4 regions of the Vibrio sp. R10-SG-ISO4 genome follow, and region 3 is predicted to be linked to each of the others. Evidence: predicted binding sites of a transcription regulator. Region 3 holds the regulator's gene; each other region holds the start of a gene.
The links. The regulator PurR, encoded in region 3, represses purine synthesis genes. The targets are predictions, from matches to a motif close to TNANGNAAACGTTTNCNTNA.
Positions count from the first base shown of each region.

Region 1 (7,699 bases), on a different contig from region 3:
TCAGTGTCTGCGAGTGAGGTGTCATTTGATGATTACATCCAAACACTCAGAGATGAAGCCAAAGCGATGGGGATTGCTCAGCCCGTCATCGATGAGGCATTTGCCAATGTGACTCATAAACCACGCGCCGTGACGGCCGATAAGAATCAGCCAGAGAGAAAACTGACCTTAGATGAGTACATTCCACGTGCCGTACCAAAATGGAAAATCGATCAAGCCAAAGCTCTTTACCAAAAGCACCACACTGAGTTGACTCGCATTGGCGAGCAATATGGTGTGCAGCCGCGCTTTATTGTTGCGCTGTGGGGCGTTGAGAGTAACTTCGGAAAATTTACCGGCAATTACCCCGTCATTGATGCACTCGCGACCTTGGCGTACGACGGCCGCCGTGAGGCCTTCTTTCGCAGTGAAACCATGGCCGCGTTACAGATCTTAGAGCAGGGCCATATTGCTTTTGATGACTTTAAAGGCTCATGGGCAGGGGCGATGGGCCAGTGCCAGTTTATGCCGAGCTCGTTTTTAGCCTTTGCTGCGGATGGTAACGGTGATGGTAAAAAAGACATCTGGACGACAGAAGCGGATGTGTTTGCTTCGGCGGCCAATTATTTAAGTCAATCCGGTTGGGACGATACCTACACCTGGGGACGTCAAGTGACGCTTCCCGCTGGGTTTGATACGTCAATTCAAGGGCGAGCGCCGGACAAAGCCAAATATTTGCAACAGTGGGCGTCAATGGGGATTAACCGTTTTGATGGCCGACCGCTACCTAAGCTCGACCAAGATATCCAAGCCTGGTTGATCGCACCCGATGATGGGAATGGGCGTGTTTATTTGGTCTACAATAACTATAACGTACTAATGAAATGGAACCGGTCTTACTACTTTGCGCTGGCTGTTTCACACCTTGCGGATGCAATTGTGATGTGATGCGGTAAACAAAAACGACGAATCCTCCTACATTCAGTTGCGCTTAGCTTGACGGTGTCTATATTTGATTGACAATAAATAATGTAGCATTATCTAAATAAGTGATTGGTTTTGTAGCAATGACTGGAGCGCGATGAACGTACACCACTTTGTAGCGGATAAATTATCCGAAGTCGTCTTAATGAAACAGCAGCGCCAGATGATGATGATTCGGGTGCTCGCTGTCTTAGGTGTCTCCTTCCTTGCGGCCTTCTCTGTCTATAGTTTTTATCGCGGCGATATTGAGCTGGGCACAACGCTGGCCTTTTACTCCTTGGTTGGCATCGTCACCATCAAAATGATTAACCTGCAACATCGCTTTGGTCTTGCTGGGCTATCTTTTATGATCTACTCCTTGAGTTTGTATCTTATTTTTACTGGAGGGTATGAAGGTACTGGCATTATGTGGGTCTACCCACTGTCTGCCATCGGCATATTCATCAATAGTTTTCGTGTTGGAGTGGGGCTCTCGGTACTGAATATTGTCCTTACTTCCTTGATCTTCGCCTTTGGCTTGACGCAGTTTCCGTACCCATACCATGTAGGGTTTCGCTTGGTATTAACCTTGGTCGCGATGTCAGGTATGTGTCACATCGTGATCTATTTTCAAAGTCAAATGGACGACTATATTTTGAAAATGGATCAAGAGGGCATTCAAGAACTGGCTTACATTGACTCGCTCACCCAACTGGCGAATCGAGCAAGCTTTATGTCGGTGTTGTCTCACGCGACACGCCTTGATGAAAACAAACACACCGCGATCATTTACCTCGACTTAGATAACTTTAAAGCGGTCAATGACCGTTATGGTCACGATGTCGGTGACAACGTACTGTACGATTTTGCCAAGCAAACCAAAGCCATCGCGCAGCAAGCGTTGGGCGAGCGACTGCAAAAATACGACATTGCCCGCTTGGGCGGTGACGAGTTTGCCATTTTTGTGCGCGATTATGAGTCGGAGCAAGAGGTGGTTGATTTGGCAGAGCAAGTGGTCGCGCTCTTTTATGGTCACCATTTGCAATCACTGAACAATATTCACGTCGAGATTGGCGCCAGTGCGGGTATCTCATTTAACAATGAGACGATGACTTTAAGTCAGTGTTTGAAAGTGGCGGACAGAGCGATGTATCTCGCCAAAGAAGCCGGGTCGGGTAATGTTAATGTGGCTAAAACAGCCTCAGAGCGGCGAGAAGAAGCGCTGCTCTGAGGAAGGATAGAGCGCTAGTTATTTGGTATGAAATTGCTCACACGCTAGCATTGTATTCTCAATCAAGCTCGCCACCGTCATTGGCCCAACACCACCCGGGACTGGCGTAATAAAGCTGGCGCGCTCTTTGGCTTTATCGTATTCCACATCGCCGACCAACTTGCCTGACTCCAAGCGGTTGATACCGACATCGACCACGACCGCACCCTCTTTGATCCAGTGACCTGGAATAAAGTTAGGTTTACCTACCGCAACCACCACCAGATCCGCTTGACGCACATGACCTTCTAGATCTTGAGTAAAACGGTGACAAGTCGTGGTGGTACAGCCCGCAAGCAGAAGCTCCAATGTCATTGGTCGACCGACAATGTTGGACGCGCCTACTACCACTGCGTGTTTGCCACGAAGATCGATGTTGTAGCGATCAAGCAGGGTGATGATGCCTTTCGGCGTACAAGAGCGCAGTTTTGGAATGCGCTGCGCTAGGCGGCCCACGTTGTAAGGGTGGAAGCCATCGACATCTTTCTCCGGATGAATGTGTTCGAGCACGGCGGTAGAGTCGATTCCCGCTGGTAGCGGAAGTTGAACCAAGATGCCGTCAATCTCATCGTCTGCGTTCAGTGTGTCAATCAGTGCAAGCAGCTCAGTTTGACTTGCGGTGGCAGGGAGGTCGAATGATTTAGACACAAAGCCCACCTCTTCACACGCGCGGCGTTTGCTGCCGACATACACTTGAGACGCCGGATCTTCACCAACGAGAACCACAGCCAAGCCAGGGGCACGTAACCCTGCGTCTAGGCGCGCTTTCACACGAGCCGCCACTTCGGAACGGACGGTTTGAGAAATCAGTGTTCCATCGATATTTTGAGCAGTCATGACTTTCCTTTAATCACAATGGCGAATAATTTGTGGCGCATTGTCGCAAATAATTGAATGAACATCCATAAGCAAACGTTTGCTTCGGGTTGTTTTTAAACACCTCAATCGCCAATGCCCCTTTTTTAGTCACTTAGATCATAATGATACGAAAAGGTCTTGTGTTAAGACCTCGAACTCGTATAATCCTGTCCCTGTAGCGCGCCCTTAGCTCAGCTGGATAGAGCACGTCCCTTCTAAGGATGTGGTCGTAGGTTCGAATCCTACAGGGCGTGCCATATATCAGAAAAAAGCCCGATAATTCAATGAGTTATCGGGCTTTTCGTTTTTCTGTGGTGCCTCTGTGGTGCCGCTGAAATCTATTTTTATCAACTTTTGTTAAACCCCACCTATTTTCAACTCTTCGCTTTTTTCGAAACATCACTCTCTTTTTGTCTATCCGATCGCTTGCTTCATCTATTCAAAATGATACCTTCTATAACTGAGCTATTAAGTAACAAGTTGCATGGAGTTTGCAGTGGCAGGGTTGAGCCAAAAACAGACAGACGAGTTGATGAGTATCGGGCTTGATGTTCATCAAGTGAAAGCGTGTGAAGAGATACTAATCCAAATTCCAAGTGACACCGATCTTGCGTCAATTAAGCGCCTATCTAAAGCGTTGCAACAAGCACAGTCAGGCTTTAACGATATCAGACATAGCGATCCCAATTTCTATGACGAAATAGAGCGGCAACTTCAAAGCAAAGTGGCATGGTCACGCTCGCTATTAAGCACCATAGCTGAGACATTAGAGGGAGTTCACGCTCAGCAACAAGGTGTCTACGTATCAGAGGTGGATTTTGATTCCAATGAACAAGTAACGCGGGTTACGACTCCCAAAAGCAGGGACTTTCGTCGCTATCAAGCCCTGACAGATCTGTGGCGTTCATGGGGCAAATTAGTGAAAACCACGAAAGATTCTGAATTTTTATCCTTTCTTACGATTTGCCTCAAAGGTCGCTTTTCTTTTGACGGTGTCGCTAGTGTTAGAACTCATTACCTCAGGTATTTTTGGGGTAAAACGAAGGAGGTCTCGACAGGTGACACAGAACACAAATCAGATCTCTTGGAGGTTGAGATTACTCTGAAAAACGGACAGAAACAGGTCGCGCGTATGAGAGTCCCTAAAATGGATGCGTTGGACAAGGATATTCGCCAACTCAAGAAAAGTCGAAGCTAGCCAGCCACCGACAATTCATAAACGTGAAGGGAAAAGAGGGATGTTGATACCGTTTGGCTTGAAGGATGATAAATACCTAGACATTAGTGAGGTGCAACGGGGTAGAGCATGTGTTTGTCCCAGTTGCAAACAAAACCTTGTGGCTAAAAAAGGGCCCAATCCGGATAAAATGATCCACCACTTTGCCCATGACAAAAAGTCGAAAGATGAAACGGGTGAGCCGATAGAGTGTCAATATTCATTCTGTGTGGTAGCAAGGCTTGTGATTAAGCAATGTTTAAAGGAGCTGGACCAGTTTGAGATACAGTTGCCTGATTGGAAGCTTGAATTAGAAAAGAGAGATGATTACGGAAGGGAGGTCACCGTCTCTGGATATGTGACTCAAGCACATCATTTAACGATTGATGATTTTGAAGTCGAGCCTTCGGGGCACTATTCAGATCTCGATATCCTTTGTCGCATAAATGGGTATTTGGTCGGTATCCACTTTAGTTATCACGGCAGGTCAATGATTGGGGGAAACGAAAATTTTAGTGCCGTTTCAATTGTGGATATTGATTTAGAGCCCTTGCAAGACCTTTACGATAGTTTTGACCATAAAGAACATGAATCATTTAAATCACTGGTGATGGACTATGTACTGAACATCGGCCATAGATCTTGGGTGACTCATGCTCGCTATACCGCCAGATATTCAGAGTTGACCGAAAAGCTAAACTTACTCGTAGAGGAATCCAATCTAGCACCGCCGAGAGGCCACATAGCCTAAAAGCCTATTGTTAATACGATTCAGCATCAACCTTATAAAAAGAGCTCATGCTCGTATGCAAGGGAAATTGAATCTTCAAGTGTATAAGGCCATAGGTAAAGTCAAAATTAGCAGTCAATGCCGTCATATACATGATAGACGGGGATTTGCTGCAGTATCCAACAAGTGTCATAATGGGCCGTTTACTAATACTCTGATTTTCGGTTATTTATTAGTGCAGCGTCTTAGTGGGTGTAAGTATTAGGCGGAAGGATGCGAGTTGGAAAGGCGGCTTGTTGCCGTACATAAAGCGTTATAGCCCATCATGTCAATAAATTGGGAGAATTCTTTTTGAGTTCAGACATTATAGAATTATTAGAACAAGGTGAGAGTGCAACAGTCGAGTTTTTGCTACCTGAAATAGAGCCAATGCGTCTGGCCAAAACAATTGCTTCATTCGCTAACTCTGGTGGTGGAAAAGTTTTGCTTGGGGTCCGTGACTCAACTTTCGCTCCGGGTATTAAAATAGAGGAAGCTCAATTACTAACTTTGAAGGCCAAGGAATTACTTAGCGAACCTGACATATTTGAGGTTGAAAATATTAGTTTTAGGGTTTTGCTGAACATATGTGTCATAACTGTTCAGGCTTCGTCGTCATTAGTTCTTTGTAGTGATGGTGCTTATCATAGGGTTACTGGCAAAACTAAAGCGATGAATCATTATGAAATACAAAGAAAGCTCTCACCAGATGACACTTCATTAAGTAAGATCTCGGAGGTTCTTGAAACACAGACAAAAAAAATCGAGCAGCTTACTGCTGAGTTAGCCGAATCTAATACTCTAAAGAGCAAACTTAAAGACCATCTATTAGGAGCAATTGTTGGTTTGGTAATTGGTGCGATAGGAGCAGGTATAGGGCTATAACAAGCGCTTTAAGACGGATTCACAACGCGTGGCATTTGTAATTTGCGGTAAATTTAGTGATTTAGGTGGTATGCGGAAGCATCGTATTGCGTTGCTCACCACTTAAGCGTGCGTTAGGCAAACTATTCAAACTTATCGTATGTCTGATTGAACTTGGTTATTATATGGTCTTTCATCCTATAAAGTATAAAGGGCAAATTTATGCGAAATATTCTGCTGGTTTTAGCTAGCTTTAGCGTTTTATCTGGCTGTACTTCACTAAAACATAATGGTGGAGGTGTTGAAGAAACACTTATTGATCACCCGCCGATTGGTGTTGAGGCTGTAGCTTATGTGGGTGATGAAATGCTAGCGAAAGGAAAGCAAACCACAGTGAATGCGATATCTTTGAAGCACAGCACCTCCGTAGGTGTGCTCGGTGGGTACACTTTTTCTCCGGGCATTTATACACAAATAGGGCATAGCAAAAACAAAATCTTCTACACACCAACTCAGCACGGTATGGTACAGCCTAGCGCACTAGCAGACCCGTATGGTGGTATGTACGTTGATCAAAAAAATCGTGAAATTTGTGGTGTTTCTACTTTAGGCGGTACAGTCTGTACATCTGCTGAGTTTGAAGAAATAAAGCATACTACGAATGACAGGTTGTCTTTTCAACAGACATTACTTTATTCAGGAAAAGTCGGAAACAAAGTAAATATTAGCTACCGTGAGTTTAGTAATGGTCAAGCGCGAGCAGCTTTTACAAATGATGTTGAATATGACTTAAATTCTTCAAAAGTCATTGGCTACAAAGGGGCGCAGCTGGAGATTATCGAGGCGAATAACCACAGTGTTAAGTACAAAGTACTGCGAAACTTCCGATAAACCGGTTGCCTAAAAGTTGCTCAACAGGGACTCCTAAGGCTTGGCGACTTCAGTCGCAATTTTCGCTACGTGTTTAAGGCACAATATTCATGTCTGGCGGCATCGCGTTGTCGCCCGTTAGCAAGGCGTTATGCTACCTTGTCTATACGGTGTTCCATAAGTTTGGGTTTCTGATATAATTTCGGTTTTAAGTATCGGTATTAATTATGAAAAACACAGCTGGCTTGTTCGTAGGTTCTTTGCTTTTATTTAGCTCACCTTCCATTGCAAAGCCTGATGACTTTGTCAAAAAGACTGGCGATCAGTTTTATGTAGGCGCAGATTTAACTGCGGCAAATAATATTGATGTTAGCATCAATGGTGAATCGGCTGACGAATCTGCAGATATTGGGTTCAATTTTTTAGCGGGTTATGAATTCAATACGCATTCGCTAGTAAAAACGAGTGTAGAAGCAGAATATAGAACGTTTGGTGAAGTTGATAATACAGGGACTTTGAAAGTTGACGGTGATGCTTTCTTTGTGAATCTGAAAGCAAAACTATTTGTACTGTATGACTTCGGTAATTTGTACTTAGCGCCTATGGCAGGCATCGGTCATGTATCAATAGATGGCTCTGGAAACAATATCAGCATTTCAGAATCTCAAACAGGCTACCAAGCGGGTTTGGAAGTTGGTACACGTTTAAAGCAAGGCGTTGATTTAAACTTGGGCTATCGTGCTACATTTACATCAATCAGCCAAGCTGGAAATGATATCGATGTAAACCTATCAGGTGCTTATGCTGGTGTAAGGTACCACTTCTAAAACAGTAGCATCACAAAGCATTTAAGAGTGATTCGCAACGCTCGGCATTTTCGCTTCGCTCAAGTATAGCCGAGCGTAGCTCA
Region 1 covers NZ_JCBDHJ010000008.1:150,229-157,927, forward strand. Annotated here, with positions in the region: gene AC6R03_RS04510 (lytic murein transglycosylase) at 1-927, shown strand, start outside; gene AC6R03_RS04515 (GGDEF domain-containing protein) at 1,061-2,173, shown strand; gene folD (bifunctional methylenetetrahydrofolate dehydrogenase/methenyltetrahydrofolate cyclohydrolase FolD) at 2,192-3,049, opposite strand; tRNA gene AC6R03_RS04525 (tRNA-Arg) at 3,251-3,327, shown strand; gene AC6R03_RS04530 (hypothetical protein) at 3,555-4,268, shown strand; gene AC6R03_RS04535 (competence protein CoiA family protein) at 4,309-5,037, shown strand; gene AC6R03_RS04540 (AlbA family DNA-binding domain-containing protein) at 5,368-5,940, shown strand; gene AC6R03_RS04545 (hypothetical protein) at 6,142-6,810, shown strand; gene AC6R03_RS04550 (outer membrane beta-barrel protein) at 7,017-7,616, shown strand.
Region 1: a site for PurR is predicted at 3,117-3,136, ahead of folD (bifunctional methylenetetrahydrofolate dehydrogenase/methenyltetrahydrofolate cyclohydrolase FolD). Genes of this name have one in related genera too.

Region 2 (7,699 bases), on a different contig from region 3:
AAGTGTCGTCAGCTTCATGGCGTGTTTGACGGGGCGGTGCGGCACGCGTTTGATGGCGCTGCAAGGCGTGAGCAATGACTTTAGCGCCAAGGAGCACGCGCTGCGTTATCAAACGCAGATCGAGGCACATGAGAAAGGGCGGTATCCACCGCCCTTTCGTATCACTGTTACCGCTCATATTTCAGTAATTATAAAAGCAACATTTCCCCGATTATAAAAGCACCAAATACGCCATAAACAGCCCAGACAGCACATAAATGACAGGGTGAACCTGCTTGGCTTTGCCTGCTACCACCATGCTAAAGGCGTAGCTGATAAAGCCCATCGCCATGCCGTTGGCCGGTGAGAAGCTCAGCACGGTGAACATGATGGTGAAAAACGCCGCAATGCGAGACTCTTTTTGCTCCCAACGGATTTGGCCAAGGCGACCAATCATGTAGATGCCGACCACCACCATCGCCGGGGCGACCATCGCCGCTGAGAAGATGGAAAAAAGCGGGTAGAGGAACAGTGACACCAAGAAGAGCCCCGCAACCACCACCGCAGCCAGGCCTGTTTTCGCGCCTTGTGCAGAGGCAATGCCCGATTCTGAGAACGCGGTGACTGAAGTCGTACCCAGCACAGAGCCAATCACGGTGCCGCCTGCGTCCGCGACTAGCGCCGAGCGCGCGTTCGGCACTTTGCCATCTTTGTCGATGATGCCCGCATCGCGGCCGACGCCAACAATGGTGCTGAGGCCATCAAAGAAATCGACAATCAGGAAAATCACTACAATAAACAGCAGATCAAACAGCTTGTCGGCCGTCAGCCCTGAGAAATTGAAGATGGCGCCTACGCTGCCCGACAGGCTTGGCGGCGCAGCCACTAGGCTCTCTGGGATGGGGGCGTTTTGCGTCCCTAGCATCCAGTCGGCCACAACAGTAAGCACAATCGCCGATACAAACGAGATAAAGGTCGCCAGTTTGATGTCACGAATCATGCAGCCAAGCGCAATAAAGATACTGATGTAGGCAATGATGACTTGCGGGTCATTGATTTTGCCCATGCTGACCAAGATGATCGGGTTCGAGACGATGATACCGGCATTTTTCAAGCCCAAAAAGGCGATAAACAGGCCAAGCGATACGGTGATCGCCAATTTGAGATCTTCTGGAATAGACTCAATCATCGCCTTGCGAATATGGGTCATCGACAAAATCAGATAGAGCACTCCAGAGAAGAAGATCCCCAGCAGCGCTTCGTGCCACACCAGCGCCACCGAGCCGCTCAGCAGCATGCCTTTAAAGAAGCCATTCATGCTCATGCCTGGCGCCAGCATCACAGGGTAGTTACCAAACACGCCCATGATCAGCGTGGCTGCCGCCGCCGCCAGTGCTGTGGCGGTAAAAATCGCGCCGCGATCCATGCCTGGGATGTCCCCCAAAATCGCGGGGTTAACCGCCAAGATGTAACTCATCGCCAAAAAAGTAATAAACCCGGCGTACAGCTCCGTGCCTAGGGTCGATTTGCGCGCAGAGATATGAAAAGTGGATTCAAGCCACCCAGCGTTGGCTGAGCGTGGAAGTGCAGTGTCAGAACTCACAATACAACCTATCGTTAGATAAATAAGAGGGCCATAGCCCATCGCCAGCAGCAATGCCCGCAACAAGCCAAACGTTTGCGCGAATTGTAATGAGATGGGATGAAATTTCAACCAATTTTGATACGTATCACATTTTTCATCCGATCTAGTCACTTAGTCCGATCCATGCTACTCTTCGCCTCCCTTTTTCTGGCCGAATTTTCGCCACCGATGTTGAGAGAAATCGCGCTCTTGACTGACGTTATGCCCGCGGTCAGTGCTATCTTTAATACATCGAATCTTATGGTGGACGTAACCTTATGGCCAAAGGCACCCTATACATTGTTTCTGCGCCCAGCGGCGCGGGTAAATCGAGCTTGATTTCAGCCATGCTGGAAACCAACCCTACCTACGCAATGAAAGTGTCCGTATCGCACACGACACGTGGCATGCGCCCGGGTGAGCAAGATGGCGTGCACTACCACTTTGTGCAAAAAGAGCAGTTTGAAGCGCTGATCGAACAAGGTGCGTTTTTGGAATACGCGGAAGTGTTTGGCAACTACTACGGCACCTCTCGCCCGTGGATTGAGCAAAACCTCGATAAAGGCATCGACGTCTTCCTCGACATTGACTGGCAAGGCGCGCGTCAAATTCGTGAGCAAATGCCACAAGCTAAGAGCTTGTTCATCCTGCCGCCGTCAAACGGTGAGTTGGAACGCCGCCTGAACGCGCGCGGCCAAGACAGTGAAGCGGTGATCGCAAAACGCATGGCGGAAGCGAAATCGGAAATTTCTCACTACAACGAATACGACTACGTGATCATCAATGATGATTTCGATAACGCGCTGATGGACTTTAAAGCCATCATTCGCGCCGAACGCCTCAAGCAAGATAAGCAAGCCCTCAAGTACAAAGGCATGCTGGATGCGTTGTTGAAATAAGAATCTAGACTATTCTCTACGAGATCTTGTATAATTTCTCGTCATACAAAATTTTAGTTAACTATTTGGAGTCCTTATGGCACGCGTAACTGTTCAAGACGCTGTTGAAAAAGTTGGCAACCGTTTCGACCTAGTTCTCATTGCGGCTCGCCGCGCTCGTCAAATGCAAACTGGCGGCAAAGATTCACTGGTGCCAGAAGAGAACGATAAGCCAACGGTTATCGCTCTGCGCGAAATCGAAGAAAGCCTTATCACAAAAGAGATCCTAGATGCGCGTGAGCGTCAAGAGCAGCAAGAGCAAGAAGCCGCTGAACTTGCCGCTGTTAGCAGCATTGCTCACGGTCGATAATCCTCTTCATCACACTCTGCCGGGCCTAAAATTTGTATCTATTCGATAGCCTCAAAGACGTTGCCCAAGAATACCTAACAGAGCCTCAAATTGAGGCTCTGCGTCAATCTTATGTGGTAGCGAAAGATGCCCATGAAGGGCAAACCCGCTCAAGCGGGGAACCATACATCATCCACCCTGTTGCTGTTGCTCGTATCTTGGCGGAAATGCGCCTGGATATTGAAACCCTCCAAGCCGCCCTTTTGCACGATGTCATCGAAGATTGTGATGTCACCAAAGAGCAGCTAGAAGAGAAGTTTGGCAACACCGTCGCAGAACTGGTCGATGGCGTCTCTAAGCTGGATAAGCTCAAGTTTCGTGATCGCAAGGAAGCTCAGGCTGAGAACTTTCGTAAGATGGTCCTTGCGATGGTGCAAGACATCCGCGTCATTTTGATCAAACTGGCAGACCGCACGCACAACATGCGCACGCTCGGCGCACTGCGCCCAGACAAAAAGCGTCGCATCGCACGCGAAACCCTCGAAATCTACTCACCCTTAGCGCATCGCTTGGGTATCCATAATATTAAAACCGAACTGGAAGAGCTCGGTTTTGAAGCGCTCTACCCCAACCGCTATCGCGTGTTAAAAGAGGTCGTCAAGGCCGCTCGGGGTAACCGTAAAGAGATGATTCAACGCATCCACACCGAAATTGAAGGCCGTCTGGAAGAAGTGGGCCTGTCTGCGCGTGTAGTGGGGCGTGAGAAAAACCTCTTCTCCATCTACAACAAGATGAAGACCAAAGAGCAGCGCTTTCACACCATTATGGACATCTACGCGTTTCGTGTGGTGGTGGACACCGCTGACACCTGCTATCGCGTACTGGGCCAAGTGCACTCGCTCTACAAGCCTCGCCCGGGGCGTATGAAAGATTACATTGCGGTGCCGAAAGCGAACGGCTATCAGTCTTTGCATACCTCGATGGTCGGCCCACACGGCGTGCCTGTCGAAGTGCAAATTCGCACCGAAGATATGGATCAGATGGCGGACAAAGGGGTCGCGGCGCACTGGTCTTACAAAGGCAATGGCGAGCGTACCGGTACCACCGCGCAAGTCAAAGCGCAGCGCTGGATGCAGAGCCTGCTTGAGCTCCAACAAAGCGCGGGCAACTCGTTCGAATTTATTGAAAACGTCAAATCGGATCTCTTCCCAGATGAGATTTACGTCTTCACCCCAAAAGGGCGCATCGTGGAGCTGCCTGTCGGCGCCACTGCGGTCGATTTTGCGTATGCCGTGCATACCGATGTCGGCAACACCTGTGTCGGCGCGCGCGTCGATCGCAACCCTTACCCTCTCAGCAAAGCGCTGAAAAACGGCCAGACGATTGAGATCATCAGCGCACCGGGCGCCCGTCCGAATGCAGCATGGCTCAACTACGTCGTGACCTCACGTGCGCGCACCAAGATTCGTCAAGTGCTGAAAACCATGCGCCGTGAAGAGTCGATTACCCTTGGCCGCCGATTGCTCAATCACGCCTTAGGTGATTTGTCGGTTTCCGACATCAATGAAGAGAACATCAATCACGTCTTGAGCGATCTGAAAATCAAATCCCTCAATGATCTGCTCGCCGCTATCGGTTTGGGTGAGTTGATGAGTATTGTCATCGCCCGCAGACTGCTTGGCGACGCCGATGAGCTCACCGAAGTCATCAACACCGACGGCAAGCCGAAGAAGAAGCTGCCGATCCGCGGCGCAGAGGGTATCTTGCTGACGTTTGCCAACTGTTGTCATCCGATTCCGGACGATCACATCATTGCTCACGTCTCTCCGGGTCGAGGATTGGTGGTGCACCGCGAGACGTGTCCGAACGTGCGCAACCACGAAAAAGAGCCTGATAAGTACATGGCGGTGGAGTGGTCAGACGATTACGATCAAGAGTTTATCGCCGAGCTGCGTGTCGATGTGCAAAACCGTCAAGGCGCCCTCGCGGAACTGACCAACGTCATTTCACAAACCGGCTCCAACATTCACGGTCTCTCGACCGAAGAGCGTGATGGCCGTTTGTACACAGTGACTGTGGTGCTCACCACCAAAGATCGCGTCCACTTAGCGGGCATCATGCGCAAGATTAAAGCCATGCCGCACACACTCAAAGTGCGCCGTAGAAAGTACTGATCCCCATCCACATCAGAAAGCGGTCTTTAGGGCCGCTTTCTTTATCATCCATTTTTTAACACCATATTCTTTTTCAACTAAGCCCTAACACCATGAATTTAGAACGTTACCAACGCATTCAAGAAGTGTTAAAAGCGCGCCAAGCGGATTTGACCCTTTGCCTCGAAGAAGTCCACAAGCCCAATAACGTCTCGGCGGTGATCCGCAGCGCCGACGCCACCGGCATTCACAAAGTGCATGCGGTTTGGCCTGATAAAATGCGCACCTTAAGCCACACGTCGGCGGGCGCGCGCAACTGGGTGGAAGTGGAAACGCACGACACCATCAAAGACGCGATGGGTGAGCTCAAACGTCAAGGCATGCAAGTGCTGGTGACCAATCTCTCAGAGACGGCGGTCGATTTTCGTCAGATTGATTACACCAAACCGACGGCGGTGATACTCGGCAGTGAAAAAATCGGCGCGTCAGAGCAAGCCAAAGCGCTCGCCGATCAAGACATCATCATCCCTATGGTCGGTATGGTCCAATCGCTCAATGTCTCGGTCGCCAGCGCAGTGATTCTCTATGAAGCCCAGCGCCAACGCCAAGCCGCCGGCATGTACGACAACGCACAAAGCGCCCTACCCGCCGAGACCATCCACCGCATCCTCTTTGAGCGCGGCCACCCCGTGCTCGCCAAAGTCGCCAAACGCAAACAGCTCCCGTACCCTCCCCTCGACGAGCAAGGCCAAATCGTCGCGGATAAAGAGTGGTGGGCGAAGATGCAGAGTAGGTAGGTAGTGCCTAGTTTCTAGTTCCTAGTGCCTAGAGGGCAAAACTCTAGTGATTAGTTCCTAGTTTATAGTTCCTAGTGCCTAGAGGACGGAATTTCTAGGAACTAGGAACTAGGCACTAGGAACTCCCCCTCTCCACTGTACAAAAACACAGATAAATGCTTAACTATCCCCATCATTAATCATTGCGTGAGCGAAGCTATGTCCCAACTTTTGTCGGCTATTCCACTGACCTCTCTGGCAGGTGTCGGGGCGAAAGTGGCAGAGAAATTGGCCAAAGTCGGGCTGCTGTCGGTGCAGGATTTACTGTTTCACCTGCCGCTGCGCTATGAAGACCGCACTCGGGTCTACCCCATTGTTAAACTGCACGCTGGGCTATGGGCGGCGGTGCAGGGCAAGGTGATGAGTGTTGATACCCTGTTTGGCAAGCGCAAAATGCTGGCGGTCAAACTCAGTGATGGCAACGGCACCCTTACACTGCGCTTTTTTAACTTCACCGCCGGGATGAAAAATCAATTCGCAGAAGGCAAAACGGTGCATGCCTATGGGGAAATCAAACGCGGCAGCTACGGGTTAGAGATTGTCCATCCGGATTACAAGTTTTACACGCCGCAGCAACCGGTTGAGACGGAGCCGAGTTTAACGCCCGTCTACCCAACCACCGATGGTCTGCGCCAACTCACCCTGCGCAACCTGACAGAACAAGCGCTCGCATTGCTCGATAAATCGGCGGTGCAAGAGCTGCTCCCTGCCGGGCTCTATGATAGCCAAATTACCCTCAATCAAGCGCTGCACACCATTCATCGCCCACCACCGAACATCAATCTGGAACAGTTTGATGAGGGCAAACACCCAGCGCAAGTGCGCCTCATCATGGAAGAGCTGCTGGCGCAAAACCTATCGATGCTCGCGGTGCGCAGCCAAGGGCAAAAAGAGGCGGCGATCGCGCTGCCGCCGAGTCAAACGCTGAAACAACAGCTATTGGACGCCCTGCCGTTCTCGCCGACCAATGCTCAGCGCCGAGTCGTGGAAGAAATTGAGAGCGATCTCGCCAAGCCGCACCCGATGATGCGCTTAGTGCAAGGAGATGTCGGCTCAGGCAAAACCTTGGTCGCGGCACTGACCGCCGTGCGCGCCTTGGAGCAAGGTAAACAAGTGGCCTTGATGGCGCCCACCGAACTGTTGGCAGAGCAGCACGCATTAAACTTTAGCCAATGGTTTGAACCAATGGGCATTCAAGTTGGCTGGCTGGCGGGCAAGCTCAAAGGCAAGGCCAAGCAGACCCAACTCGAGCGCATTGCCTCTGGCGAGGCGCAGATGGTGGTCGGCACCCATGCGCTATTCCAGGAGCAGGTCAATTTTTCTCAGTTAGCCCTGGTGATCATCGATGAGCAACACCGATTTGGTGTCCACCAGCGGCTGGAGCTGCGTGAAAAAGGCGAGCAGCAGGGCGCGTATCCGCATCAACTGATCATGACGGCGACGCCCATTCCGCGCACCCTCGCCATGACGGCGTACGCTGACCTTGAAACCTCCGTCATTGATGAGCTTCCCCCCGGTCGTACGCCGATTCAAACCGTGGCCATTCCAGATACCAAACGCGACACCATTGTTGAGCGCGTGCGTCATGCCTGTCTAAACGAGGGCAAGCAAGCGTATTGGGTGTGTACCTTGATTGATGAGTCGGAAGTGCTCGAGGCGCAAGCCGCCGCCGATACCGCAGAGGAGTTACAGCGCACGCTGGCGGACCTAAAAATTGGTTTAGTCCACGGGCGAATGAAACCGGCCGAGAAGCAGGCCGTGATGCAGGCGTTTAAAGACAATCAACTGCACTTGTTGGTCGCCACGACGGTGATAGAAGTTGGGGTCGATGTCCCCAATGCCAGCTTGATGATCATTGAAAACCCCGAACGCCTCGGCCT
Region 2 covers NZ_JCBDHJ010000007.1:7,018-14,716, forward strand. Annotated here, with positions in the region: gene AC6R03_RS03760 (hypothetical protein) at 1-90, opposite strand, end outside; gene AC6R03_RS03765 (NCS2 family permease) at 212-1,582, opposite strand; gene gmk (guanylate kinase) at 1,882-2,502, shown strand; gene rpoZ (DNA-directed RNA polymerase subunit omega) at 2,579-2,851, shown strand; gene spoT (bifunctional GTP diphosphokinase/guanosine-3',5'-bis pyrophosphate 3'-pyrophosphohydrolase) at 2,884-5,004, shown strand; gene trmH (tRNA (guanosine(18)-2'-O)-methyltransferase TrmH) at 5,097-5,780, shown strand; gene recG (ATP-dependent DNA helicase RecG) at 5,979-7,699, shown strand, end outside.
Region 2: a site for PurR is predicted at 1,646-1,665, ahead of AC6R03_RS03765 (NCS2 family permease). Genes of this name have one in related genera too.

Region 3 (7,699 bases):
CGTCCTCTAACTGAATCAAGAAGTAAACCCTCGGTGCCTTTCGGCGGGAGTTACCGTCTGATTGACTTTGCGTTGAACAATTTCGTTAATGCGGATTTGATGCGCATTTACGTGCTGACGCAGTTCAAGTCTCAGTCTCTGTTCCATCACTTGAAAAAAGGGTGGAACATCAGCGGGATTACGGATCGCTTTATTGACCCGATCCCAGCGCAAATGCGCACGGGCAAACGTTGGTACGAAGGCACGGCAGATGCGATCTACCAAAACCTGCGTTTCATGCAGTTGTCGGAGCCAGAGCAAGTGTGTATTTTTGGCTCTGATCACATCTATAAAATGGATATCAAACAAATGCTTGATTTCCATAAAGAAAAAGAGGCTTCCCTGACCGTTTCTGCGTTGCGTATGCCACTGTCAGAGGCGTCACAGTTTGGTGTGATCGAGGTGGATGAAGAAGGTCGCATGATCGGATTTGCTGAGAAGCCAGCCAATCCGAAAGCGATTCCAGGTGACCCTGAGCACGCGCTCGTCTCTATGGGTAACTATATCTTTGAAGCAGAGACGTTATTTGCTGAGTTGATTGAAGACGCCGACAATGAAGCGTCATCGCATGACTTTGGTAAAGACATCATTCCTAAGATGTTCCCAAGTGGCGACGTGTTCGTTTACGACTTCAGTACCAACCGTATCACTGGCGAGAAAGAAGAAGTGTATTGGCGCGATGTGGGTACGATTGATGCCTACTGGCAAGCGCACATGGACTTACTTGCCAAAGACGCGCCATTCTCGCTCTATAACCGTAAATGGCCACTTCACACCTACTACCCACCATTGCCGCCTGCAACGTTTAGTGATTCGGACAATGGTCGAGTGCAAATTATTGATAGTTTAGTGTGTAACGGTAGTTTTGTACGCGGTTCGCGTATTGAAAAATGTGTGCTTGGCTTTAGAAGTAATATTGCATCTGCGTGCGATATTAGCGAAAGTATCCTTTTAGGTGACGTGAAGATCGGCGAAGGCTGTGTCTTGCGTCGCGTCATCATCGACAAGGATGTGGATATTGCGCCAGGGACGCAAATCGGTGTGAACCTGACGGAAGATAAAAAGCATTTCCACGTGTCGGATGACGGTGTTGTCGTTATTCCAAAAGGAGCACGTGTTGGCTACTAAGAATCTCTCTATTCTCTTTGTAGCATCGGAAGTAGAAGGATTGATCAAAAGCGGTGGCTTGGCAGATGTTGCCAAGGCACTGCCTGAAGCCCTTTTTGAGCTCGAGCAAGATGTGAGACTCACACTTCCCGCTTATCGCAAGGTTGCAGGCATTGAGTCTGCGACTGTGGTTTTAGAGACGGCATTAGAGCACTGGCCTCATACGCCTTATTGCGTCAAGCAGCTAGCGCTATCGGGAATCACTGTGTATGCCATCGATTGTCCGCAGTATTTTGACCGTCCTGACATGTACGCCGAGTACAATCAAGCCTACTCAGACAATGGTGAACGCTTCGCCTTTTTTAGTGCGGCGAGTTTGGACATGCTGCCGAAACTGGGCTTTCAGCCGGACATTGTCCACGCCAATGACTGGCACACGGGTCTGGTTCCATACCTTCTCAAGCATCGTTACGCCAGTGACGATTTTTTTGCTCATACCAAAAGCATTCTTTCCGTGCACAACGCGGTCTTCAAAGGTGTCTTTAGCTATGATGAGCTCGGCGATCTGCCTGAGTTCCAGACGCATTACGCGCCGGATGCCGCAGTGAGTGCAACGCACATCACCATGCTTCGCGCTGGGGTGAAAACCGCTGATAAGGTGAACGCGGTTAGCCCGACGTACGCGCAAGAGCTCAAGACCGAACTGGGCAGTCATGGTATGGCGCAAGATTTTCAAAGCCGAAGCCATGATCTGGTGGGGATTCTTAATGGTTGCGACTACAGTACATGGAACCCAGAAACAGACACCCACTTACCGTTAAATTACCGAGCGACGAAGCAGAGTATGGTACGCGGTAAGAAAGCGTGTAAGGCGGCGCTGCAAGCAAAAGCGAAACTGAGCGAAAAAAACGTCGCGATGTTTGGCATGGTTTGCCGTTTGACGCAGCAAAAAGGGTTACATTACCTAATCCCTATTCTGTCTGAGTTTCTCAAACACGATGTTCAGTTGGTGATTGTTGGGACCGGCGACCCGATGTTGGCAAGCCATCTTAAAGCGCTCTCAGCCACACACAGCGACAAATTTGCGTTTATCGAGGCTTACGATGAAGAGCTTGCTCACTTGGTGGAAGCGGGCAGTGATTTCTTCTTGATGCCGTCAGAGTTTGAGCCTTGTGGTCTCAATCAGATCTACAGTATGGCTTACGGTACGCTGCCAATCGTTCGTGGTGTGGGTGGACTGAAAGATACGGTTCACCATTACGACGATGATCCGTCAATCGCTACTGGGTTTGTGTTTGATGAGCCAACGCCGACTGCGTTGTTGTTGACTATGCTTCGTGCTTTGCTGCTCTACGCGCAAAATCTCAATGAGATAAAACGGGTTCAATTGCACGCGATGACAGAAAACTTCTGTTGGGAAAAAGCGGCGGGTGAGTACATCGAACTCTACCACAGTGCTTTAAGCGCCTAACACTAGGTCATTGAATTGCGGACGCTATTTTTTAGTCTGTTCGCGTAAAGACGACAATAGGTCCGCATAAAGAAAGCGCCTGAGGGGTTTTGTGCTTGCACAGTCTCACGGCGCTTTCATTTTTTCTAACATTTCCGATTGCACTAAAGTGGCGGTTTTCGTTTATGCTAAACAAAAACACGGGCGCTTTTGTGTTACCCTGCGCCCTGAATTGTGTGACGATAACGGTTATTTTTCGACTATGACTCAAAGCTTGCTATTCCATAAGACTTTTAAACACCCCACTAGCGATGAGTGGGTGGTCTTTGTGCATGGCGCAGGCGGCAGCTCATCGATTTGGTTTAAACAGATCAAAGCCTACAAGCAGCATTTTAATTTGCTGCTGATTGATTTGCGCGGCCATGGAAAATCGAACCAGCTGATTAAGGAGATCATTGCCAATCGCTACACCTTTAAAGAGGTCACATTAGACATCTTAAAAGTGCTCGATCACCTAAAGATTCAGTCGGCACATTTTGTCGGCATGTCGCTTGGAACCATCATCGTCCGTAACTTAGCGGAGCTAGCGACTGGGCGCGTAAAAACCATGGTGTTAGGTGGCGCCGTCACACGACTCAACACACGCTCTCAAGTACTGGTGAAGTTGGGCAATCTGTGTAAACACATTGTGCCCTACATGTGGCTCTATCGACTGTTTGCCTACATTGTGATGCCGCAGCGAGCACAAAAAGAGTCGCGACATATGTTTATCCGCGAAGCGAAGAAGTTGTGCCAAAAGGAGTTCAAGCGTTGGTTTATTTTGACCGCAGAGGTGAACCCTCTGATGCGCTACTTCAAAGACCGCGAGTTACCTATTCCTACGCTCTATCTGATGGGTGAAAAAGACTACATGTTCATCACCCCTGTGAAAGAGATGGTCTCAGCACATACGCTCAGTGAGCTGCATGAAATTCCTGACTGTGGCCATGTGTGTAATGTTGAGCGCCCAGATGAGTTTAACGATCACTCCATCGCCTTCATTCAGCAACACCTCACTGCTTAATCTCGGTTGACTCCAAGCACACTCAAGTTGGTTTGGTGTGCTCGCACTGCCAACATAACTGAAAATGGTCGTCATTTTCTTCTTGGCAAGTCGGGCAAACCCAAACCATGTTGTCGGGGGTGTCCTGTTGGAAATCATCAATCAGCGCGAGTGCCGCCTGCTTCTGCTCTGGGCGAATTAACCAAACGTACGGGCTGGCCTCTTCGCCAAACGGAATCTCTCCCTGCAAGCCGAACAAACCTTCACCTCTCACCTCACAGGCTATTCCTTCGCTGCGCAGCATTTCACACACGATGTGTGCTTGTGGTGGTGTCGTGGCAATAAAAATTTTCAAGACGCTTGCCCATTGGATTGCGGTGTCGCTTTGAGTTTGGCCATTACCCATTTGGCAACGATAGGGAATACCCCAAGCAACGCAAAAGAGGCAAGTACCGTTGGGGAGACGATGCCTGACAAACTGTCGATTTGCGCTAGCTGAGTCCCGGCGTTGAGGTAGACGGCCGTGCCCGGCAACATACCCAGTTGACTAACCAGATAGAAGCGCGCGATGGTGATGGGCGTAAGACCCATCAAGAGGTTGATCAAAAAGAAAGGGAACACCGGTATAAGGCGCAGTGAGAAGAGATAAAACGCACCATCTTTTTCGACCCCTTGGTTAATTGTCGCGAGCTTATCGCCAAACTTGCTTTGTACCCACTCTTTGAGTAAAAAGCGGCTGCTTAAAAACGCCAAGGTGGCACCTATCGTACTGGCAAAAGAAACGAGCAATAAACTGGTCCAAAAGCCAAACAGCGCAGCGCCAAGCAAGGTGACGACGGCCGCTCCAGGGATCGAGAAGGCGGTGATAGCGACATAGGCGAAGAAGTAACTCAGCGCGGCTAGGGCAAAGTGGGTGTCAATGATTTCAGCCAGCGCTTGCTGCTGAGCTTTGGCGTTATCAAGTGTCAGGTATTGACCAAAGTTTGCGCCTAAAAACACAATCAGAGCGAGCAAACCAATACCTAAAAGCAGTTTCTTGTTCATATGGATCCCTTTGAAAACATCATCATTGTTAGATATGAACCAAAAAGCCAGTAAAAAATTTCGCCCTAAGGGGAAAACACGTTGAATTCTATGACTAAGGAATGGAAACGCTGAAAAAGCATCGGCTAAAAACGTCTCAAGCCAGCGGTGTTCGGCTGGCTTGAGAAGGGTATTGGAATTAATGAACGCTATCGCTGACTAGCTTTGCAGCTGATTCAGGAGCTCGTCGCGTCTTGCTTGAGGGACCACAGACCAGTGCGTACCTTTAATTGCCCCCTCAAGTGCCCACAGCAGGTCGATACTGACGTCGGCAGAGTGTGTGGAACGAATCGCTTTATACGCTTCCACTGCGCCCGTCTGCTCCAAACGGGAGACACTGTCGATACCCGCTTTCTTGAGCATTCGCTCGGTCGCTAGACGCAAGTTCGGCAGATCTTTCAGGCGCGTTGGTTTGGCGTTGGTTTGACGCTGCTTGTCTTTGTTGGCCGCCTCTAGTGCAGTGTTTGCCATCGCAATAGTCTGAGCGACATCCTGATCCCAGTCATGGCCAAGGGCGTAGTATTTGGTGACCACAGGGAAACCACGCTTTTTATACACGTATGGCTCGAGTCCCTGAGCATTAAACTGTTGGGCCAACGAGTCGTCGGCGCGTATGTGAAGTTTGTCATTTACCACGAGGGCAAACATGGTGTCATCAGCGAAGATTCCGAATCCACCAAACATTGAGCGAGACTTGATCTTGCCCAATGGTTCAAACAATCGCATTGAGTCTTTTAAAATTGGTTTATCCATGCTGTTATTCTCGGTGTATTACAATACGCCACCAAATTCAGGTCCGAGAGATTAGCAAAAATATGCAGGTTTTGTGTCAGTAGGGTGTCATTCTGGCTCATAAAAGAATAATCCTACTCACGGTGTGAGCGCATAATGCGCGCGCAACGTTTAACTCATTGTATTCTTTGCTTTTGATAAAGAATTACGAAGTGCACATTTGCCATCGGCAACCCCGCTACCAAGCAGTCATCAACGTTGAAATAGTTGAGTGGCTGCAACAGGCCGGAAGCTTTGCGTCCCATCCTTTCGAAATGGTTTGCCCTGTTCGTGGCATTCGTCGAACATAATAAGCATAAATAATTTATGGGCTAAACATCACGTTTTGATGGGTTAAATGTGATCTTAGTTCATAAAATAGAGGGGTGTTACCGAGAGAATAAAGCCCAGCGGATGAGAAGTATTCTCGCTGGGCTAGTCGATGTGATGTGCTGAACTTGTTCGTTGGTCTATTTCACCGTCGCCACGGTATCGCGCTCGACGATTTCTGGGTGCATTTCAAAAATACGTTTTTCATGCTCTTTGTCTTTAATACGTTCGAGCAAAATCTCAAATGCGTTTTTACCCACACGGCGCTTCGGCTGGTGAACCGTCGTTAGCGGTGGTGAAAAGTACTCGGCTAGCTCAATGTTGTCATAACCAATGACCGACATGTCTTCTGGAATACGAATGCCTTTTTGCTGTAAACGGCTCATCAAACCGAGCGCCATCGTATCGTTGAAACAGAATACTGCGGTTGGCTTTTCGTCCATGGCGACGATTTTGTCCGCGGCAAGCACGGCGGTATCGCACTCAAAGTTACCTTCTAAGATCCAATCTTCGTTGACGCTCAAACCCGACTCGTTCATTGCGCGCTTAAAGCCTTGGATGCGCTCTTGGCAGGCCGCTTTTTCAAAATGCCCACTCAAGCAAGCAATGCGCTTGTGGCCGTGATCAATCAGGTATTTTGTTGCGAGGTAGCCGCCTTCTTCCGAGTTGTCGATGATTTTATCGGCTTGTGAGCTTTCCGGGCCCCAATCCATCACCACCTTAGGGATGTCTTTATGACGGTCAAGCATTTCGCTCAACTCTTCGGTCAAATCTGAACACATCACTAAGATGCCATCAACGCGCTTTTCCGCCAGCATGCGAATGTAGTCACGTTGTTTCTCGTAGATGCCGCCAGTGTTACACAAGATCAAGGTGTAGCCTTGACGGTAGCAGTAGCTCTCAACCCCGTCGATCACTTCCGAGAAGAAAAGGTTGGTCGATTGAGTAACCAGCATGCCTATTGTGCGTGTCGAGTTACATTTCAGGCTGCGTGCAACGGCACTTGGGGCATAGTTCAACTCTTGAACCGCTTCCATCACTTTTTCTTGCGTGGCTTCAGCGACAAAGCGTGTTTTGTTGATCACATGGGATACAGTGGTGGTCGAGACACCCGCTAAGCGAGCGACGTCTTTAATCGTGGCCATATGGTTTTGTCCTGTCGATGACTGCCTACTATTCTATGAAAAGTTAAGTCTATAAAAGTAAAGTCTATACAAAGTTTAGAGTATGTAGACAGAAAGTATCAGAAACACAAAAACCGCCCTCAAAAAGCGGTTTGTATTTATTAGTTTTATCGTTTGCGGACCGGATTGTAGTCCGCAACGTCGATTTGGGCAAATAAAAAACCCGCCTTTGGGATCTCGCCACACCTTTTGTATGGGCTTAATCGCTATCGCCTTGCAGGTAGGCTTTATCCAATTGAATGAACGCGCACAATAGCGACGACAGCGCCGCATAGAAGCCGAATGTGTCGAGGCGCTGGCAGCGCTCGGCAAACCTCTCAATCCAAGGGAGTAGATGCTGCTCAATAAAATCGGCTTGCTCTTGGTAGGCGAGATGCGTGTCGCCTGCCATCTGCTCTGCTGCATGAGCGCCGCGCACAATCAGGTTACCCAAAAAATCCAGCTCTATGGCGAGATGATCAGAAGGCTCATTGAGCCCTGAATGCACAGCGACGCCGTGTTGTTCAAGTAAAGCGTCCATCTGTTTGGCAGGCTCACCATTGAGCAGTCCTGATTCATCTAAGTAGACAGAGGCGTAAGGCAGCGCGCTGTCTCGGTCGGATTTTAAAAACAGGTCGCAATAGTCGGCTGATAGTTCCAACTGAGCATCTGGCCTGTCTTGCAATCGGTTCAATGCATCGATGAGCCTGTCTG
Region 3 covers NZ_JCBDHJ010000018.1:188,189-195,887, forward strand. Annotated here, with positions in the region: gene glgC (glucose-1-phosphate adenylyltransferase) at 1-1,167, shown strand, start outside; gene glgA (glycogen synthase GlgA) at 1,157-2,617, shown strand; gene AC6R03_RS13830 (alpha/beta fold hydrolase) at 2,859-3,659, shown strand; gene AC6R03_RS13835 (putative signal transducing protein) at 3,682-3,993, opposite strand; gene AC6R03_RS13840 (TVP38/TMEM64 family protein) at 3,990-4,682, opposite strand; gene AC6R03_RS13845 (TfoX/Sxy family DNA transformation protein) at 4,881-5,474, opposite strand; cyclic di-GMP riboswitch class I at 5,679-5,787, opposite strand; gene purR (HTH-type transcriptional repressor PurR) at 5,963-6,967, opposite strand; gene torD (molecular chaperone TorD) at 7,206-7,699, opposite strand, start outside.

Region 4 (7,699 bases), on a different contig from region 3:
TGGGGGGACGGAGAAGGCTAGGTGGGCCTGGCGACGGTTGTCCAGGTTCAAGTGCGTAGGCTTGAGAGTTAGGTAAATCCGGCTCTCTTTAAGGCTGAGACACGACGTCGAGCGCCCAAGGGCGTGAAGTCATTGATGCCATGCTTCCAGGAAAAGCCTCTAAGCTTCAGATAAGTTGGAATCGTACCCCAAACCGACACAGGTGGTCGGGTAGAGAATACCAAGGCGCTTGAGAGAACTCGGGTGAAGGAACTAGGCAAAATGGTACCGTAACTTCGGGAGAAGGTACGCTCTTGACGGTGAAGTCCCTCGCGGATGGAGCTATTGAGAGTCGCAGATACCAGGTGGCTGCAACTGTTTATTAAAAACACAGCACTGTGCAAAATCGTAAGATGACGTATACGGTGTGACGCCTGCCCGGTGCCGGAAGGTTAATTGATGGGGTTAGACTTCGGTCGAAGCTCTTGATCGAAGCCCCGGTAAACGGCGGCCGTAACTATAACGGTCCTAAGGTAGCGAAATTCCTTGTCGGGTAAGTTCCGACCTGCACGAATGGCGTAATGATGGCCACGCTGTCTCCACCCGAGACTCAGTGAAATTGAAATCGCTGTGAAGATGCAGTGTACCCGCGGCTAGACGGAAAGACCCCGTGAACCTTTACTACAGCTTGGCACTGAACATTGAGCCTACATGTGTAGGATAGGTGGGAGGCTTTGAAGCAGGTACGCCAGTATCTGTGGAGCCGACCTTGAAATACCACCCTTGTATGTTTGATGTTCTAACTTAGCCCCGTTATCCGGGGTGAGGACAGTGCCTGGTGGGTAGTTTGACTGGGGCGGTCTCCTCCCAAAGAGTAACGGAGGAGCACGAAGGTGGGCTAATCACGGTTGGACATCGTGAGGTTAGTGCAATGGCATAAGCCCGCTTGACTGCGAGAATGACAATTCGAGCAGGTGCGAAAGCAGGTCATAGTGATCCGGTGGTTCTGAATGGAAGGGCCATCGCTCAACGGATAAAAGGTACTCCGGGGATAACAGGCTGATACCGCCCAAGAGTTCATATCGACGGCGGTGTTTGGCACCTCGATGTCGGCTCATCACATCCTGGGGCTGAAGTCGGTCCCAAGGGTATGGCTGTTCGCCATTTAAAGTGGTACGCGAGCTGGGTTTAGAACGTCGTGAGACAGTTCGGTCCCTATCTGCCGTGGGCGTTGGAAGATTGAAGGGGGCTGCTCCTAGTACGAGAGGACCGGAGTGGACGAACCTCTGGTGTTCGGGTTGTGATGCCAATCGCATTGCCCGGTAGCTAAGTTCGGAATCGATAACCGCTGAAAGCATCTAAGCGGGAAGCGAGCCCTGAGATGAGTCTTCCCTGGCACTTTAAGTGCCCTTAAGGGTTGTTCGAGACTAGAACGTTGATAGGCAGGGTGTGTAAGCGCTGTGAGGCGTTGAGCTAACCTGTACTAATTGCCCGTGAGGCTTAACCATACAACACCCAAAGGGTTTTGATGGACTCAATGTAAGAACATTGAATGTGTAAGAACGTAAACAGCTTTCCGAATTAAAGAATTTGCTTGGCGACCATAGCGATTTGGACCCACCTGATTCCATGCCGAACTCAGAAGTGAAACGAATTAGCGCCGATGGTAGTGTGGGGTTTCCCCATGTGAGAGTAGGACATCGCCAGGCTTCAAATTATGGACACTTGCTTAGGCGAGTGATGCCACTGCGGAGTGGTAGTTCAGTTGGTTAGAATACCGGCCTGTCACGCCGGGGGTCGCGGGTTCGAGTCCCGTCCACTCCGCCACTTATACTAAGCCTTAGTCGAAAGACTAAGGCTTTTTACGTTTAACGCTCCCGAAAGTGATGTGCACTTTTTCGCGGGCCGGAATGCCGGACCATCGAGTCCCACTTCGCCACTTATACTAAGCCTTAGTCGAAAGACTGAGGCTTTTTTACGTTTAACGCTCCTGAAAGTGCTGGGTTCGTCTGCTCGACGGTTTTATACAGACAAGAAAAAGCCAGCACGTTGGCTGGCTTCGAAGAGAGGGCTGACGAGATTAAAGAATAATGTCTCGCACTTCAGGGTCTTTGCGTTCTAGGTAGTGTGTCGATTTAATGCGACGAATGGTGCGGCAGCGTCCACGGATCAGTAAGGTTTCTGTGGTGGCGATGTTACCTTGGCGGGTAATGCCCTCAAGCAGGTCACCTTTGGTGATGCCAGTGGCAGAAAAGACGACGTTATCGCTGCGAGCCATCTCTTCCATAGTCAGCACAACATTGGCTGTCACGCCCATTTCTTCGCAACGTTTTAGCTCAGCAGCGCCGTAGATGCGGTTTTCTTCGCTATCACCTTTAACTTCATGTCTAGGTAGCAAGCGGCCATGCATATCACCATCGAGTGCACGGATCACAGCGGCAGATACCACACCTTCTGGTGCGCCGCCAATGCAGTACATCATGTCGACTTCACTGTCAGGCAGGCAGGTAAGAATGGAGGCGGCCACGTCACCATCAGGTACGGCAAAAACGCGTACCCCCATTGCTTGCATCTCAGCAATCACCTTATCGTGACGCGGTTTTGCTAAGGTGATCACCACAAGTCGATCGAGCGGCTTGTTGAGCGCTTCAGCGACGTTAATAAGGTTCTCTTTGAGTGGTTTATTGAGGTCGATACAGCCTTTTGCGCCTGGCCCCACAACCAGTTTTTCCATGTACATATCTGGGGCTTTTAAGAAGCTGCCTTTTTCACCTGCGGCCAGAACAGCCAGCGCATTGGACTGGCCCATGGCTGTCATGCGGGTCCCTTCAATTGGGTCAACCGCGATATCGACACAATCACCACCTGTCCCTACTTTTTCACCGATATACAGCATAGGCGCATCATCGATCTCGCCTTCACCAATGACAATCTCACCTTCGATTTCTGTTTTATTAAGCAGGGTACGCATCACTTCGACAGCGGCACCGTCGGCGGCGTTCTTATCGCCACGGCCAAGCCATTTATAACCCGCTAGGGCTGCGCCTTCGGTAACTCTAGAGAATGCCATTGCTAAATCGCGTTTCATGATGACTCCAACTGGTAGGAAAAACTGAACAAAATTAAATCGCCGCGATTTTAGCACATCACTAGGGAAACGTTTGCCTTTTTGGTTCAGCAGGGTTGAACTGGATCAAACCAGGGGCAGGAAAACGGGCGGAACTATTCATTCTTCTGGTCTTGTAAACTCTGAGTCAAATTGCGTTGTTTTTTTAATCGAATGACGCAGATTTGCAAATATAGGGCGTGTTTAAAGCGGCTTGGCTGAGTAGAATGGAAGGTAAATGGGTTTGTCATGTCGTATGACCCAACCATCCAGAGAATGATTAAAAAGGTAGGCAACGATGTCTTTTGAAGTACTAGAAAAACTAGAAGCAAAAATCCAAACCGCGGTTGATACTATCACTCTGCTTCAAATGGAAGTGGAAGAGCTTAAAGAAGAAAAGCAGAAGCTAGCAAATGAAGCGAACGAGCTGCGTACAAGCCGTGAAGAGTTGGTCGCGCAAAATCAGCAGATGCAACAAGAACACACAGCATGGCAAGAGCGCATCCGCAGCTTGCTAGGTAAGATGGAAGACGTTGAGTAATCATCGTTTCTGTAGACTAAAAAGGGTTGGCACAGTGCCAACCCTTTTTGCTTTGGTATCTGTCAGATTAGACCTGAGGGCGCACGCCCAAAGTGTGGCAAAGCGCGTAGGTCATTTCGGCGCGGTTGAGAGTGTAGAAGTGGAAATCTTTCACACCTTCACGACTTAGGATACGCACCATGTCGATGGCTTGGCTCGCACCCACCAATTGGCGAGTGGTTGGGTCGTCATCCAGCCCTTCAAATTGTTTCGCCATCCAGCCAGGGACTTTGACGTTATTCTGCGCGGCAAAACGTGAAGCTTGTTTAAAGTTGGAAACAGGAAGGATGCCCGGAACAATTTCGACATCAATGCCAGCCGCAACACTGCGATCACGAAAGCGTAGGTAGCTCTCTACATCAAAAAAGAACTGAGTAATGGCGCGGTTTGCGCCTGCATCGACTTTACGCTTGAGGTTCAGCAGATCCGACTGCGCACTTTTTGCTTCAGGGTGTACCTCGGGAAAGGCTGCAACAGAGATATCAAAGTCGTGACGTGATTTAAGCAGTTCCACGAGATCGGAGGCGTACATATCCGGTTTGCCACCACCAGGAGGAATATCACCGCGCAGTGCGACGATGCTTTCAATACCATTGTTCCAGTAATCGTCAGCAATCTGAATGAGCTCGTCACGGCTGGCATCGATACAAGTGAGATGAGGTGCCGCAATTAGGCCGGTCTCGGCTTTGATCTCTTTAATGATGGAGTGAGTGCGATCACGCTCGCCGGAGTTGGCGCCGTAGGTAACAGAGACAAATTTAGGCTTAAGGGTTTTGAGGCGATGAACCGAGTTCCACAGCGTCTCTTCCATTTTTTCGCTGCTCGGAGGAAAGAACTCGAATGACACATTGATGTTGTTCGATAGCTCGGCAATATTTTGGTTTAAAGCGTCAATATGACTCGCGTGTGTGTATCCCATCTTTCTCTCTCCGTGTGGCGACCCTATCCGTAGGTAACTGCAGCCCCAACATTCAATTTGATTAAATCGACGTTTAGACGTCTATATGTCCACAGAATGTATTGAATACGTTTTAATGTCAACACTCCCACCATGAATTTTTTTCAAGTTCATAATGAGAGAATTTGAAGTGCGCGAAGCACGACGCCCGAATAAGAAAACAGGTTGCCGAAGCAACCTGTGAAACTAGAGAAAACTGGACAACAAGTTAAGGTCTGATTGAATCGCGCCAGAGGTCACTTCTCGCCCCGCCCCCGGTCCGCGAATGACCAGTGGGTTGTCCTTATACCATTTGCTCTCAATCGCAAAGATGTTGTCGCATGGTAACAGGTTAGCCAAGGCGTGTTCTTTGCTGAGTGCTTCGACACCTACTCGAGCTTTACCGTTCTTTTCCAGTCTCGCGACGTAGCGCAGCACTTTGTCTTCACGTTGCGCTTTCTCGAGCCTTTCTGCCAACTGTTCGCTGAGCTGCTGACTGTTATCGAGAAAATCATCCAGTGAGAGTTCGGCCAGTTCATCGGGCACTAAGCTCTCGACTTTGACCGATTCAGGCTCAATCTCGAGACCGGCTTCTCTGGCTAAGATGACCAGCTTGCGCATTACGTCAGAGCCATCGAGATCCTGCCTAGGGTCTGGCTCGGTTAAGCCTTGCTGCCACGCTAAATCGACCAACTCGGCAAACGGTACGCTGCCATCATATTGTTGGAACAACCAAGAGAGGGTGCCAGAGAAAATCCCTGAGACCGCATAAATGACATCGCCACTCTCACGCAAATCGCGCACAGTGTGGTTGATCGGCAAGCCTGCTCCGACGGTGGCATTGTAGAGCCAATGGCGGTTTATTTTGGCAAACGCGTCTTGCACTTGGTGGTAGTAAGCACTTGAGGCTGAGCCGGCAACCTTATTGGCAGAGATAAGATGCATGCCTTGCTCAGCGATATCGAGGTAGCGCTCAGCTAACTCTTTGCTCGCCGTCACGTCGAGTACGACCACATCGTCATAGCCCTGAATCGCACCGAGGCGCTGAATCCACTCGCCTTTCTGATATGGGATAGACTCTTCATCGAAATGCTCACTGACCGCGCTAGGATCGATGCCTTGGTCATTAAACCAATAGGTTTGACTGTCGATCACTGCCACGAGCTCAAAACTCATTCCACGACGCTTTTCTAGCTCTGCTTTTTGTTCTGCAAACAGGGTTAACCAACTGGAGCCAATGTTGCCTTTGCCGCATAGGGCGATGCCGACTCGTTTTTGTGCTTGGAAAAGTTGGTTGTGAATCGCCTTAACGAGTGGTTCGGTTTCGGTGCGGCGTAAGACAGCCACCAAACTGAGACCGGAACGAGATTCAGAGATGAACTCGACAGGCGATGACTTGAGCTTCTGGTAAAAGCCGTAACAGTGGTTGGCGTTGTTGGTGACACCAGCGCCTACGGCAGCGACAAGGGCGTAGCCCTCCTTGAGTTTAATTTCTGCTGCGATGGCGGAATCTTGTAAGAAGCCTAAAGCGCCCCCTGCAATTTCCGAGGTATAAGCAAGGCGTAATGAGTGCTTATCCGCTTGGACTTCATAAGTCAAAGGTTCAAGTTGGGCGCGTTTCAAACTGCTTAGCACTTCTTTTTCCATGCGATTGAAATCATGGCCAGAGGCGAAGTTTAACTGAATCAACAACACGTCATTGAGTGAGGAGATGATCTTGGCACCACGCCCAGAGGCGAGGACGCGCTCAATGCGGCTAGAGCCAGATTCAGGGTCGTAACTGCAGCGCAAGTGTAAGTCCATCGTACTTTGAGCGACAGGCTGCAAGGTACGGCTATGCAGCACGGGGGCGGCAAGGCGTGCCAGTTCACTTGCTTCATCCAGTCGCAATAGGGGCAGAAGACAAGCATCACTGACAAGGCGAGGGTCTGCGCTGTATACGCCAGCAACGTCACTCCAAATCGTGACGCGACTGACCTCTGCGAGCGCGCCAATCACGGTGGCAGAGTAATCGGATCCGTTTCGGCCAAGCAGCACGGTTTGGCCTGCTTGGTTTTGCGCCATAAAGCCGGTAAACACCAGACGACGCTGTGAGTGTTGCGCCAAAATTTCCTTCAGTAGTGGGTAGGACTGACCACGATCCACTTCAGGTTGCGTGCCGGTTTCTGCCCGTAAGAAAGTGCGAGAGTCTTGCGCGATGGCTGGTAAACCCGCTTGATTCAATAGCGCGGCGAGCAGTCTTGAGGACCACATTTCACCGTGGCCAAGTACCGCAGCTCGCTCCGCCTCGCTTAACGGGGCGCTTAATTCGCCGAGGGTGGTGAACTCGTCTTTGAGCGTCGCCAGCATGTGCGCTTGTTCGTCGTCACTGTCAATCAAGGCTTCGATAAGCCCTGTTTGGAATTGTCGTACCGACTGCAACGCTTCATGGGCAAGGCGGCCGTCTTTATAGAGCGCTTCGGTAAATTCAATCAAATGATTGGTGGTTTTACCGGCCGCTGAGACAACGATCAGATCATCGCTGCCAGAGTATTCTTTGAGTATGGTGACTACCCGGCGGTAGCACTCCGGATCCGCTAAGCTGCTACCACCAAATTTATGCAGTTGACGCGATGTCGTCATTACGCGGACTCCTTCACACAGTTAAAGGCTTGCTTGAGATCGTCAATCAGGTCATCGGCATCTTCAAGACCGACAGACAGACGCAGCAGTTGCTGAGAGACACCTGCCTCGGCCAGCGCCGCTTCTCCCATCGCACGGTGGGTCATTGACGCTGGGTGACAAATGAGGCTTTCTACGCCGCCTAGCGATTCTGCAAGAGAGAAGAGTTTCAGCTCACCGACAAACTGTTTCAGTTCTTCAAAGCTGCCAGCGAACTCGAAGCTGAGCATAGAACCAAAGCCTGATTGTTGTTTCTTAGCGATGTCATGGCCAGGGTGATCCGGCAAGCTTGGGTGATAGATGCGGCCGACCAGTGACTCTGTTTTCAGAAAGTCGAGAATGTTTGCCGAGCTTTGTTCATGCACCTTCATTCGTGCGCCTAACGTGCGGATGCCGCGCAGCGTCATGTAGCTATCAAACGGCGTGCCGGTGGCCC
Region 4 covers NZ_JCBDHJ010000001.1:202,267-209,965, reverse strand. Annotated here, with positions in the region: rRNA gene AC6R03_RS00975 (23S ribosomal RNA) at 1-1,487, shown strand, start outside; rRNA gene rrf (5S ribosomal RNA) at 1,573-1,688, shown strand; tRNA gene AC6R03_RS00965 (tRNA-Asp) at 1,730-1,806, shown strand; gene glpX (class II fructose-bisphosphatase) at 2,060-3,067, opposite strand; gene zapB (cell division protein ZapB) at 3,384-3,626, shown strand; gene metF (methylenetetrahydrofolate reductase) at 3,694-4,584, opposite strand; gene AC6R03_RS00945 (bifunctional aspartate kinase/homoserine dehydrogenase II) at 4,810-7,224, opposite strand; gene AC6R03_RS00940 (O-succinylhomoserine (thiol)-lyase) at 7,224-7,699, opposite strand, start outside.
Region 4: a site for PurR is predicted at 3,129-3,148, ahead of glpX (class II fructose-bisphosphatase). Genes of this name have one in related genera too.